4 regions of the Staphylococcus sp. GDH8C109P genome follow, and region 1 is predicted to be linked to each of the others. Evidence: riboswitches for the same ligand, from Rfam matches in the RefSeq annotation. Region 1 holds a riboswitch; each other region holds the start of a gene.
What was found. Region 1 has a riboswitch for thiamine pyrophosphate ahead of KA867_RS09845 (3-oxoacyl-ACP reductase). Riboswitches for the same ligand answer to the same signal wherever they lie in the genome.

Region 1 (3,194 bases):
TGTAGCATTTCCTTATCTTGTGCTCTTTTTAAAATCGATTGATTTAATACGCCATCAAACATTTGAGGGAACAAAGTTAAATAATCTATCTTCATTATTCCAACAGTCCTTCCATAGGCGTAATATCAATACGTCTACCTTCAACATCTATATGTTTAACAACATCTTCTATATATGGTATAAGATATTCTTTATCACCTTTGACAACCCATACATCATTCGCACCCGTTTCAAAAATTTCTATCACGCGTCCAATAGGCGTTTCTTTTTCATCGAATACGGTACAACCAATAATATCTGAGTAATAATATTCATGTTCACCCAATTCAATTTCTTCATGGTCGCGTTCTTGTAAAAGTATCTCCCCTTTTAAATGTTCAATATCATTAATATTATTGATTCCTTCAAAAGTCAACATGTGCAACCCTTTATGCATACGATATGTCGCAACTTTCAATTCTATTGTTGGTTCATTTTGACGTTCTATCATCACAATTTCACCTGGTTGAAAGCGAATATCTGTAAAATCTGAGTGAGATTGGACTTTGATTTCGCCTTTTATACCATGTGTGTTGATAATTTTACCTATTTCTACTTTCATTTAAGCTCCTCCGATAATGTATATATCATTGAAATTCGTTTTTTACATTTTTGATTAAACTAATTATAACATGAATTGTTTTAATTATTATAAGTCTTCACTATACGTTACGTGGTAAAATGTTGTATTGATTATTCTAAATTACTTTTTTAAACAATCTTATTAATTAGTGAACGTGCGCTAAAATGTTTCTGATCATTTATATAAGTTTTCACTCATTTGGTAATTTAAAAGGCTGGGACAAATGTATTGTCTCAGCCTCTTATCATTATATTGACATGTGCTATGGTAAACGTTTTACCTTAGTCATCCATGCGGAGATGAGACGATGAAATCATTTTAAATCACTGAGATTTCTACGCCTCTCCTTTTATAAATTTAATATGTGTAAATGATGACAATTATTTTTGATCGTCAAATTTTTTCAAGATACCTTCTCTTGATAAGATATTGTGTACAGTATCTGTTGGTTTAGCACCATTTTTTAACCATTTTAATGCTAACTCTTCATCAATTTTAACTTCTGGAGCATTTACATTATTTGGATTATAAGTTCCGATTTGTTCGATGTTACGACCATCACGTGGCGCACGAGCATCTGCTGCTACGATACGATAGAATGGATTTCTTTTTGAGCCTAAACGTGTTAAACGTAATTTAACTGCCATTTATATTCTCTCCTTTGATTGTTCTAATTTTTATTTTCTACAAGAAATAATATTAACAGTTATTTAGAAGTTTGTAAAGAGTTTCTTCTTTACCATTTTATATTTCTACTCTTAAACAATTAATTGTATCAATATAGCTTCTGATTTCGACGTAAACTTGACATTAATCATTAAACACTATAAATTGAGAATAAATTAAATATGAAATGCACTAGGGGTGTTTTTTAACTGAGATGAGTTTACTCAAACCCTTTGAACCTGATCTAGTCCGTACTAGCGGAGGGAAGTGTTACAAAAATGACAAAGCTATTTTAATATCTTACTTATAGATTGTAGATTTTTAGTACACAACTTCTCTCACGGAGGTTGTGTATTTTTTTATTTAATAAATAATTCTAGGAGTGAAATGATGACTAAAACAATACTTATAACTGGTAGCAGTAGAGGATTAGGTGCATCAATAGCAAAAACTTTAGCTAAGCAAGGACATAATGTAATTATCAATTATTTTCAAAATAAAGCATTAGCAGAAAAAGTTGTGGACGAAATTGGTCACGCGCGTGCAATTGCGATCCGCGCTGATGTCACTGACAGAACACAAGTTGATCAATTAATCACGGAAGCTACTAATTATTTTGGAAAAATAGATGCTGTTGTGAATAATGCGCTTATAGGATTTAAATTTGATCCTTCTAGTCAAAAATCATTTAAAGACTTAAGCTGGTCAGATTATCAACAACAAATTGACGGTACACTCAAAGGTGCTTTTAATGTAACGCAAAGCGTTATTGATCAATTTATTAAGCACAAATCAGGTACCATTATATCTATCGGAACGAATTTATACCAAAATCCTGTTGTACCCTATCACGAATATACTACCGCTAAGTCAAGTTTAATCGGTTTCACTAGAAATATCGCTGCCGAACTAGGTCAATATGGTATCAAAGCTAATGTCGTTTCTGGTGGCTTATTAAAAACTACAGACGCTAGTGCTGTCACTACGGATGAAGTGTTTGATTTAATCGAACAAACTACGCCATTACATAAAGTTACAACACCACAAGATGTAGCTAACATGGTGACATTTTTAGTTTCCGATCAGGCTAATGGTATCACCGGACAAAATATTACCGTAGATGGTGGCTTAACAATGAATTAAAATATGGAGGGCATCAATTATGACACACGATCAACATCTCAATATAGGTGTATTAATTTACGGTTGTGGCCATCACCAAGCTGCATGGCGTATGCAAGATTCTAGTATTGAACGAATCGGCGATATCGATTATTATCAATCGCTAGCTCGACTAGCAGAACAAGGCTTGCTGGATGCTATATTTTTTGCTGATAATCAATCTTTTCCTGCAAAAACGGATAATGATATGCCAGCTTTTTGGTTTGATCCATTAATGAATTTAGCAGCAATAGCACAAGTAACACAAAATATAGGCCTTGTTGCGACTATCTCAAGTACATTTTCGAATCCTTTTACTGCTGCAAGACAATTATTGAGTCTTGATCATATGAGTCAAGGACGTGCAGGTTGGAATTTAGTAACGTCTATGACAGATTTAGAAGCTGCAAATCATAGCATGTCTCATTTACCTGCACATCAAGAACGTTATAAAAAAGCAGATGAATTTGCATGTGTCATGAATCAATTATTAACATCTTGGAGCTTAGAAGATTTTATACATGAAAAGGTGCATGATATTCTAATCAATGCGAATCATATCCATGCGATCAATCATGAAGGAGAACACTTCAAAGTACAAGGGCCTTTAACAACACCAAGCAGCTTACAAGGCAAACCTGTTGCTATGCAAGCAGGTGCATCAGATCCTGGCATTGCATTAGCTACTAAATACGCAGATGCTGTTTATGCAGTAGCTTGGAACATACAGCAAGCTACTACATTT
Region 2 (3,194 bases), on a different contig from region 1:
GAAAAATATATCAATCAAGGCTCATTAGTTGGTATAACTGGACAAATGCAATCGAGAAAATTTGAAAAAGAAGGACAGATGCATTTTGTATCAGAAGTTTTTATTGAAACTATTAAATTTATGTCCCCACGCTCTAAAAATGAAGATGAAGCACTTTTTGATCCACTTCCAATAGTCCCAAATCAAGAACTTATTAATAAATTTCATATAGAGGAAAACGATATTTATGAAATTGTATAAAGTTTCAGGCATTCCCAACTCCCCGTTAATTTAACCCATCAAATCTAATATACATTTAATCCTACTATTTAATTATACTTCTATCAGGCTATTCCTATTTATTCAAGAATGATTCAATAGGAATAGCTAATATACATACTCTATCGAAAACATATCCAGTATTAAAAAAAGCTGAAATTCAGGCTAATACAATACAGAATAATCAGATAAATTACAATATTATTACACAACATAATTTTTATTATTACTAGTATAAACTTTCATAGCAGTTTTTGAAGTGAAAAGTTATGCTTTTGTACTATTTTGAAAATGTAATCCCCGTGTAAAGAAAAGGTGTACTTTTTTATTTGACTGTAACCTGCTACTGTTTTTTAGATGTTATAGTTGTACTTGCAAATTAATCATAACGAAAAAATTATTTACCTTATAGGAGGAATTTTTAAAAATGAAAAAAACAGTATTAGCTTCAACATTAGCAGTAGGCTTAGGCGTAACAGGATTCGCAGCAGGAAACTCAGCAGACGCAGCTGAACAAGGTGTAGACAAAGCAGAATTAGCAAACTTAGCACAATCTAATCCAGAACAATTAAATGCATCACCTGTACAAGAGGGTGCATATAACTATAATTTTAATTTCAATGGTACAAACTATAATTTTGAATCAGATGGTCAAACATGGTCATGGAGTTTTGGTGGAGGTTCTAGTGAAGATGTTTCATCAGAACAAACAACTTCTGTTGAACAACCTCAACAAACACAAACTGAACAACCAGCACAAGAAGCACAAACTGAGCAACCAGCTCAACAAGCTGCTCCACAAACTGAACAAACACAACAACCACAACAAGAAGCAACTACAAAAGCTTCAACTCAATCATCAAGTTCAAATGAAGCTTCAAATAGTTCATCAGGTGTGAATGCACACTTACAACAAATCGCGCAACGTGAATCAGGTGGCGATATTCATGCTACAAACCCATCATCAGGTGCTTCAGGTAAGTTCCAATTCTTACAAAGTACATGGGATTCAGTAGCTCCAGCTGAATATCAAGGTCAACCAGCAGCTAACGCACCAGAATCAGTTCAAGATGCTGCAGCTCAAAAATTATATGACGAAGTTGGCGCTTCACAATGGGTTACTGCATAATAAAATAATATGTAACAAATTATTTTATTATACAAAGCTAAGACAATTTAATTGTCTTAGCTTTTTTATTATATAGAAAATAGCTCAGGTAAACTTAGGGCTTAACTCATTTTTTCTATTGCAAATATCGGAAGTACATAAGTGGCAATTAAATCATATTTCTGTATTACTGTTTGGAGTAAATTCACACCATAAATTCTCTTTTGCTAAATTTTTTTATCAATTGGTCTTAGTTGCTATAAACCATTTTATTGCAATAGGTGGTATACTTTGATATGTTTTATATAAATACAACATAAAAACTACTAGGGGAGCCTTATGGCTGAGATGAGAAATTCAGACCCTTATAACCTGATTTGGTTAAGACCAACGTAGGAAAGTAGCGTTCATTAATATTTGGGAAATTGCTCTAATATATTTATTAATAAACTACATTCTTACGGGGATGTAGTTTTTTTAATTAGGAGGGCTAAATTTGCTATTTTCACAGGAATTAAAAGAAGCATCAAAACCAATTATTGAGGATATTTATAATGATTCATTTATTCAAGAAATGTTACACGGTACGATTTCTAACGAAGCTTTGAAATTTTATTTAAGAGCAGATGCTTCGTATTTAAAGGAATTTGCAAATATATATGCATTGCTAATACCAAAAATGAATAGATTGGAAGAAGTCCAATTTTTAGTAGAACAAATCCAATTTATCGTTGATGGTGAAGTAGAAGCACATGAAATATTAGCGGCATACGTACAAGAAAACTATGATGAAATCGTCCAAGAAAAAGTTTGGCCACCAAGTGGAGACCATTATATCAAACATATGTATTTCAATGCTTATTCAAAAGAAAATGCTGCATATACAATTGCAGCAATGGCGCCATGTCCGTATGTGTATCAGGTAATTGCTAACGAAGCCTTGAAAGATAATGAACTAAATAAAGATTCAATTTTAGCAAAATGGTTTGAATTTTATAGTACAGAAATGGATGAATTGGTAAATATTTTCGATGGTTTAATGGACCAGTTAACTCAAAATATTTCTATTGAAGAAAGAAGGGCAATAAAATCTTGTTTCTTACAAAGTACGATACATGAACGAAATTTCTTTAATATGGCTTATATACAAGAAAATTGGTTATATGGAGGTCAAACGAATGAATAAACCTAAAATAGCATTAACGATTGCAGGAACAGACCCTACAGGTGGCGCAGGTGTCATGGCAGATTTGAAATCATTTCACGCATGTGGCGTATATGGTATGGCTGCAATAACTAGTATTGTGGCCCAAAATACGAAAGGCGTACAACACATTCATAATCTAGATTCAACATGGTTAGCAGAGCAAATGGAAAGTATATTTTCCGATGAACTGCCACATGCTTTGAAAACGGGTATGATTGCATCGAAAGAAATGATGGAGATTATTCAAACATATTTAAAAAAATACGATGATATTCCTTATGTAATTGATCCGGTTATGTTAGCGAAAAGTGGTGATTCACTAATGAATGATGATGCCAAAGCTAACTTACAAAACATTTTATTGCCTCATGCTACAATAGCGACACCTAATTTACCAGAAGCTGAGGAAATTACAGGCATTACTATTAATGATCAACAATCGATTTATCAAGCTGGCAAAATATTTATCAATGAAATTGGTAGCAAAGGTGTAGTTATAAAAGGTGGACATTCAAATGATGAAAATAAATCTATAGATTATTTATTTACACAAGATGATGTATATACTTTTGATGAACCAAGATACGATACAAAACATACACATGGTACAGGATGTACTTT
Region 3 (3,194 bases), 150 kb from region 1:
AATATTTCTACATAAGCTGATTTAACCCATTTTGGTATTTTCATCCAATTTGGTATATCATCCTCTTGAATATCAATAATATTCTTCCATTTTTCGATAAATTTGTCTTTTTTATCTCTTAATTTTTGAATATCAACACTTCTACGTGTTTTTCGAGTAAACTCAGTTGTCTTATCTTGTAAACTTTTCAAATGTTCTTTCGTTTGGTTTGTAACTGTACCTTTGCTTGTTCTCGATAATTCAGGTTCTTCTTCACCTAACTCTTGTTTTGTTAAAGGTAGTGCCCTTCTTAAAAACAAGAAATTCCAAATTGACATTTGACCTAATAACCACATCAATAAAAAGAATGAATTTACGCTCAAAATATCAATAGGTATGATTTCGTCACTATCTATTCTTCCATATAACACGATTTGTGTAATTAAATAGCTTATGCCATAACTGAAAATAATCAATAAATAATGATATTTTCTATGATTTGGATTTAATTCATCTTTATATACAATATACCCAATATGAATCACAAATGGGATGATAAAAATGATGGCAAAAAAACTATAAACTTGTGTCATTAAAATAAGTGTTATAATGAAAAACAGTATTCCAGTAACTAAGAAGAAGATTGAAACATCATAATCATATCTTGTTGTTCTTAATAGGGTGAATCCAAGTAGGATAACTGCAATACCAAATAAAATAATTAACACTGCACTTATAACTGGGAAATTCCCTATATAATTACTCATAACTCTTATGATTTCTGCAAAAAATGCATTTATAAAATCCCAAACATTATGAATATGTAATTCAATTTTACCTTTGTCCTTTAAGTCATGGATCATAGATAAATTTATTAAAATGATGAGACCTGTGAAGAGCGAAACGATGCCTATTATATAACTATATAATATCTCAGCGTGTTTCTTTAAAAAAGACATACCATTCACCTCAAAGTTATTATATATTAACATTTAGTTCTTGTCTTTAATAAATCAATAAATAAGTCTATAGTATGATAGAAAATAGTTGTACAGTCAAGTTTCCACCAAATATAATGAATTAAACAAATATTTTAAATTCAAAGAAATATAACCCGTTACATCTTTATTGTTTACTTTTTAAATGAAGTGGTATATTGAAAACATAAGTAATTTGAATATTGAAGGAGTGTTTAACTATGAGTAAAGAAGAATTAAATAAAAAAGCAGCTGAAAAAGCAAAAGAAGCTGAAGATAAATTAAAAGATAAGAAAGAATCTGCTGAAGAGAGCACTGAAGAAACGAAAAAAAATATTCAAGATACTTTAGATTAAAATATACGTTTGTGATTTCTAAATGCGCATTGTTATTTAACATAAAGGACTAATCTGTTTGTAAAAACGGATTAGTCCTTTATTTGATATCATGTCGTTTTTTACCGTGCATGTTTGCCTGAAGATATGCTCTACATAATCCGAGTCACTAGTCACTCATAACATCTTACCTAGGTGCCAAACGATACAATATCCCAGCAATGATGCATTCAAACAATAGAAAAACTTCAGCATAAATTAAACACCACCTAGCATTTATCATGATAGGTAATCTACCTTAATAATTTTATATCATTTCTAATGATCAACAAAACAATTTTTAACTACCAAAAACCACACAGCCATATCATCATATTTATTAAGCTAATGCGCTATATTTAACCTTATATTATGTTGGACGATTTAGTTTATAAATATTAATTTCAACGTGAATAGACCTTGACATAACGAATTAAAAGTCATACATTATAGTTAAAATTAAAAATTAATATTCGCACTAGGGGTGTTTTGTGACTGAGATGAGGTATACCCTCAAACCCTTTGAACCTGATCTAGATTAAACTAGCGTAGGAAAGTGTATCGTGATATGTTTTTGGTATCCGTATGCCTATATTTAACGCGCAACTTCTAGATGGTTGTGCGTTTTTTTATTGGAGGAGAATTTATGTCAAAAGGTTTAAAACTATCAGAAATTTTAGTAACCGTACTTATAGCTGTTGTTTTTGCAATTGTTTATAATATTTGGACTTTAGTATATAAAGCAGTGCAGGTTTCTGGGCTTCACTTAGAAGAATTAACATACGGTGCGTGGTTTATGGCTGCAATTGTTGCATACTTAATCATACCAAAAGCTGGTATTGCCATCTTAGCTGAATTTGCAGCAGGTGCAGGTGAAACGATTGTAATGGGAAGATTTGATATTCCCACAATGGTCTATGCGCTACTTCAAGGATTAGCATGCGAAATTATTTTCGCTATTTTTAGATACAAATCACGTTCGGCAATGGTAGCTATGTTAGCAGGATTTTTAGCATCTGTTGCGACACTCCCTCTTGATTTTGCTTATGGTTATTTAGGAGAAATTGCAGGTTGGAACTTAACACTTTATATCGTATTTAGATTAATTAGTGGTATTGTTGTGGCTGGATTATTGTCATATTATATTGTGAAAATATTAGATCAAACTGGCGTAACTAAATTATTCAGACCTGCAACACAAAAAGATTATGACAATTTATAAGGAGCATAAACGTTGATAGTCACTGAAAATCTACGTCTAAAATACCCAAATGGACAAAAGAAAATATTCGACAATTTATCACTTCATATTAAAGATAAAGAAAAAGTGCTTATACTCGGCCCTTCTGGTTCAGGTAAAAGTACGCTACTAAATGTTTTAAGTGGTATCGTACCAAATCTCATTGATTTACCGATAAAATACGATAAATTAGAGATTGATCATGATTGTGGTGTTATTTTTCAAGAGCCTGATAGTCAGTTCTGTATGCCAAAAGTATATGAAGAACTCGCTTTTGTCCTAGAAAACCTACAAACACCACGACACAAAATGGATGCCTTAATTGAAACAGCACTCGACGCTGTCGATTTAAACGTAAATAAAGACCAATATATCAATAATTTAAGTGGCGGTATGAAACAAAAATTAGCTATTGCAGAAACATTATTGCAGCAAGCCGACACTTTATTTTTAGATGAACCAACTGCGATGTTAGATGTAGCATCAACAGAAGATTTATGGAATAAGATTAAAGCCCTATGGCAAGACAAAACTGTTATCATAGTTGAACATAAAGTAGAACATATATGGCAACATATTGATCGTGTTATATTATTTAACTATGATGGTGTCATTATTGGCGAC
Region 4 (3,194 bases), on a different contig from region 1:
ACGTATTTGACGGGAATACCTTTCCATCATAAAAATCCGATTCCTTCTGTTGGACTTGAAGCTTGAGCTGTATACTTAACTGGTATTCTTCCTGCTTGATAACTCATTCTACCTGCTTGAATGCCCAATTTCATAGCTTCGGCCATTTTCCCTGGATCTTTCGCACTAGAAACTGCTGTGTTTAATAGAATGGCATCGGCACCTAATTCCATAGCATGACATGCATCTTTTGGTGATCCTACACCTGCATCAACTATTACAGGTACCTTAGCGCGTTCAATAATATAACGTAGATTTAAAGGATTATTTATTCCTCTTCCAGTACCAATAGGTGAAGCTAGCGGCATAATTGCATGCACACCTAATTCTTCTAGACGTTTAGCAAGTACAACATCATTTGAAATATAAGGACACACTGTATAACCTTTTTCGAGTAAAACTTTGCATGCCTCATATGTTTCTAAAGGATCGGGTAGTAAGGTTTCCTGGTCACCTATCACTTCAACTTTAATCATGTCACAAAGATTGGCGTGATTAGCAATTTCTGCAATTCTTATTGCTTCCTCCGCTGATGTTGCACCAGCAGTATTAGGAAAAGTAACAAAGTTTGATAAGTCAACTTTTGCTAAAGGATTAGGTAATTTCTCATCATATAAGTTCATTCGACGCACTGCAAAAGTTAAAACCTCTGTTTCAGATGCATCTATAGCTTCCTTTTGAATGGCTTCTGTTTCAAATTTACCTGTACCTAATAACAATCTTGAATTGAATTCAAATTTTCCTATTTTAAACATTTTATCCGCCTCCTACAAATTCTAATAATTCTAAACAATCTTTATCATTAACGATATAATCTTGAAATTGGTTTTGTTTAATTAATTTTTTATTATGTTCAACAATTACTCTCTTTTCGTCTAAACCGAGTGTCTGCAATATTTCTTGTATATTCAAAGGATTTTCAAATGTGAAATTATCACCATTAATAACGCAATGCATCATGATTCATTCCTTTCTCACTTATTGATAAGTAAATGATTAAACTATGTTGCTTCATAATTTAACCATGCTTTGTGTAAGGCTTGTACTGTTTTTATTGAGTGATTAAATATTGAAATACCTGCGATACCTTGAAACCCCTTAGGTAAATGAGACATCGTTTTTAAATTAATGCCGCCTAATGCGACTACAGGAATATCAGTTTTCAATGCCTCATTGATTTCAGTTAACGATTTAGGTGCTAACCCTTTTTTAGACTTGGTTTCAAATACGTGCCCATAAAGTACAAAATCTAAATTTAATTCTTCTGCATATTGAATCGCCTGGCGACTGTGTGTAGACATACTTATTTTTATGTCTGAACAATATGATTTCAAAGCATGAATTTGTTCATCACTTTCTCTAAAATGTATACGTGATAAGTCGCAAGATTGGAGAACATGATAATCACTGTGAATAATAATTTTATCTTTCGGAAAATGCTGTTGCTTTAGTTGATTTATCCATTCTATCGTCTCAGAAGTACACATCGGTGATCTGACGATTAGGTAATCTATATAAGGTTCAATTTCGCAATAATTAATGCAACCTTGCTTGGTTAATTTATGATAACTGGTAATCGCAATAATCATAATAATCACTCCTAAAATAAAAAAACGTTATTTTTCCAAATAGGAAAAATAACGTTAATGTGAACGGACAAATATGGTTTATAACGCCACTTTTCCTACGCCAGTACAAACTGGATCAGGTTCAAGGAATTCTAGCGTCTCACGCTAGTCTCAGCCTTTTTAACATAAAGGCACTTCCAGTGGTTAAACTTAGCTCTATTTAATTAATGTGAATTTTACATTTAATTCATGTTTAACTTAACGTAAAAACTGTATTATTTCAACCTTATATATTTTTAGCTTATTATTTTCTAGGAAATATCATGTACAAATCATGCATGATTGCTACTATATCATAACTTTAGTGAGATATTTTTAATAATTCCTTTGTTATTTCTTTAGTCTCATCGTAAGTTTTTTTGTATATTGCAAAATATTTCATATATTGCTTATGATGTTCTAAACTGGGTTCAAATACTTTATCGTATTGAATAAATTGTTGAACCATTTCAGCGACATCATTAAACCACCCTACACCTTTTGCTGCTATCATCGCTGCACCCATACTCGGTCCTTCTTCATGTTTTAATTTATATACTTTTGCGTTAAAGATATCTGCTTGTAACTGAAGCCAAAAATCACTTTTAGCTCCTCCACCAATAGAAATTATTTCTTTAATTTTTTTATCGTTTTCACGTAAATAATAGAAAGATTCATATAATGCAAAAGTGATGCCTTCAATCACAGCACGAGCCATATCTTTATTAGTATGCATATGACTTAACCCAATAAAACTTCCTCTAATGTGACTATCACCATGGGGTGTACGTTCTCCTGATAAATATGGCGCATATATTAAACCATTACTCCCCAGAGAAGATTGTTTAGCTTCATCCAAAATTTGACTATAAGTTAAACTTGGCATAATGTTTTTTTGAAACCATTTTAAACTATCGCCTGCAGCTAATATAACACCCATTGCATAAGATTTTTGAGGGAGCACATGATTAAAATGATGTATATTGTGACCATAAGTCCCTGTATTCTCAGAATCACACGCTAATATAACACCAGAAGTACCAATACTACATAGTGTATCGCCCTCACTAATAACACCTGCGCCTAATGCACCACAGGCATTGTCACCACCTCCAGCATATACTGCGACATCTTTATCTAAACCTAATTCATCTGCAACTGAATTATTAAGGTACCCTACAAAATCTTGTGATTCAATTAAATTTGGACAAAGTTGGTATACACCATAATATTCACAAATATTTTTATTCCAACACTTATGTGCTATATCCATTAACAATGTGCTTGATCCATCAGAATATTCCATATTTATCGTATCTGTGAATTTAAATCTCACATAATCTTTAGGCAGTAAAAATACATTTGCTTCAGACCAAATCAATGGTTCATTTTCTTTAACCCATAACAACTTCGTTAATGTAAAACCTTCTAAAACAGGATTATCCATGACATATTCACCAAATTGTTGTTTTATTTGTTCACACTGAAAAGTGGATCTTGTATCATTCCATAAAATGGCATTTCTAAGTGGTTGAAATTGATGGTCAA

Region 2: it holds a riboswitch for thiamine pyrophosphate, as region 1 does, so the genes downstream of both, tenA (thiaminase II) here and KA867_RS09845 (3-oxoacyl-ACP reductase) in region 1, are expected to answer to the same signal.
Region 3: it holds a riboswitch for thiamine pyrophosphate, as region 1 does, so the genes downstream of both, KA867_RS10560 (ECF transporter S component) here and KA867_RS09845 (3-oxoacyl-ACP reductase) in region 1, are expected to answer to the same signal.
Region 4: it holds a riboswitch for thiamine pyrophosphate, as region 1 does, so the genes downstream of both, KA867_RS04550 (thiamine phosphate synthase) here and KA867_RS09845 (3-oxoacyl-ACP reductase) in region 1, are expected to answer to the same signal.

Annotation. Positions count from the first base shown of each region.
Region 1 is NZ_JAESMX010000019.1:39,787-42,980, forward strand. Features, by position in the region: gene trmD (tRNA (guanosine(37)-N1)-methyltransferase TrmD) at 1-95, opposite strand, end outside; gene rimM (ribosome maturation factor RimM) at 95-601, opposite strand; gene rpsP (30S ribosomal protein S16) at 1,003-1,269, opposite strand; TPP riboswitch at 1,473-1,571, shown strand; gene KA867_RS09845 (3-oxoacyl-ACP reductase) at 1,679-2,431, shown strand; gene KA867_RS09850 (LLM class flavin-dependent oxidoreductase) at 2,451-3,194, shown strand, end outside.
Region 2 is NZ_JAESMX010000023.1:23,651-26,844, reverse strand. Features, by position in the region: gene KA867_RS11955 (single-stranded DNA-binding protein) at 1-240, shown strand, start outside; gene KA867_RS11950 (transglycosylase family protein) at 686-1,387, shown strand; TPP riboswitch at 1,685-1,782, shown strand; gene tenA (thiaminase II) at 1,863-2,552, shown strand; gene thiD (bifunctional hydroxymethylpyrimidine kinase/phosphomethylpyrimidine kinase) at 2,545-3,194, shown strand, end outside.
Region 3 is NZ_JAESMX010000019.1:194,020-197,213, forward strand. Features, by position in the region: gene auxA (lipoteichoic acid stability factor AuxA) at 1-938, opposite strand, end outside; gene graF (glycopeptide resistance-associated protein GraF) at 1,178-1,312, shown strand; TPP riboswitch at 1,801-1,902, shown strand; gene KA867_RS10560 (ECF transporter S component) at 1,977-2,552, shown strand; gene KA867_RS10565 (ABC transporter ATP-binding protein) at 2,565-3,194, shown strand, end outside.
Region 4 is NZ_JAESMX010000009.1:594,941-598,134, forward strand. Features, by position in the region: gene KA867_RS04535 (ThiF family adenylyltransferase) at 1-27, opposite strand, end outside; gene KA867_RS04540 (thiazole synthase) at 27-794, opposite strand; gene thiS (sulfur carrier protein ThiS) at 796-996, opposite strand; gene KA867_RS04550 (thiamine phosphate synthase) at 1,041-1,628, opposite strand; TPP riboswitch at 1,703-1,816, opposite strand; gene xylB (xylulokinase) at 1,969-3,194, opposite strand, start outside.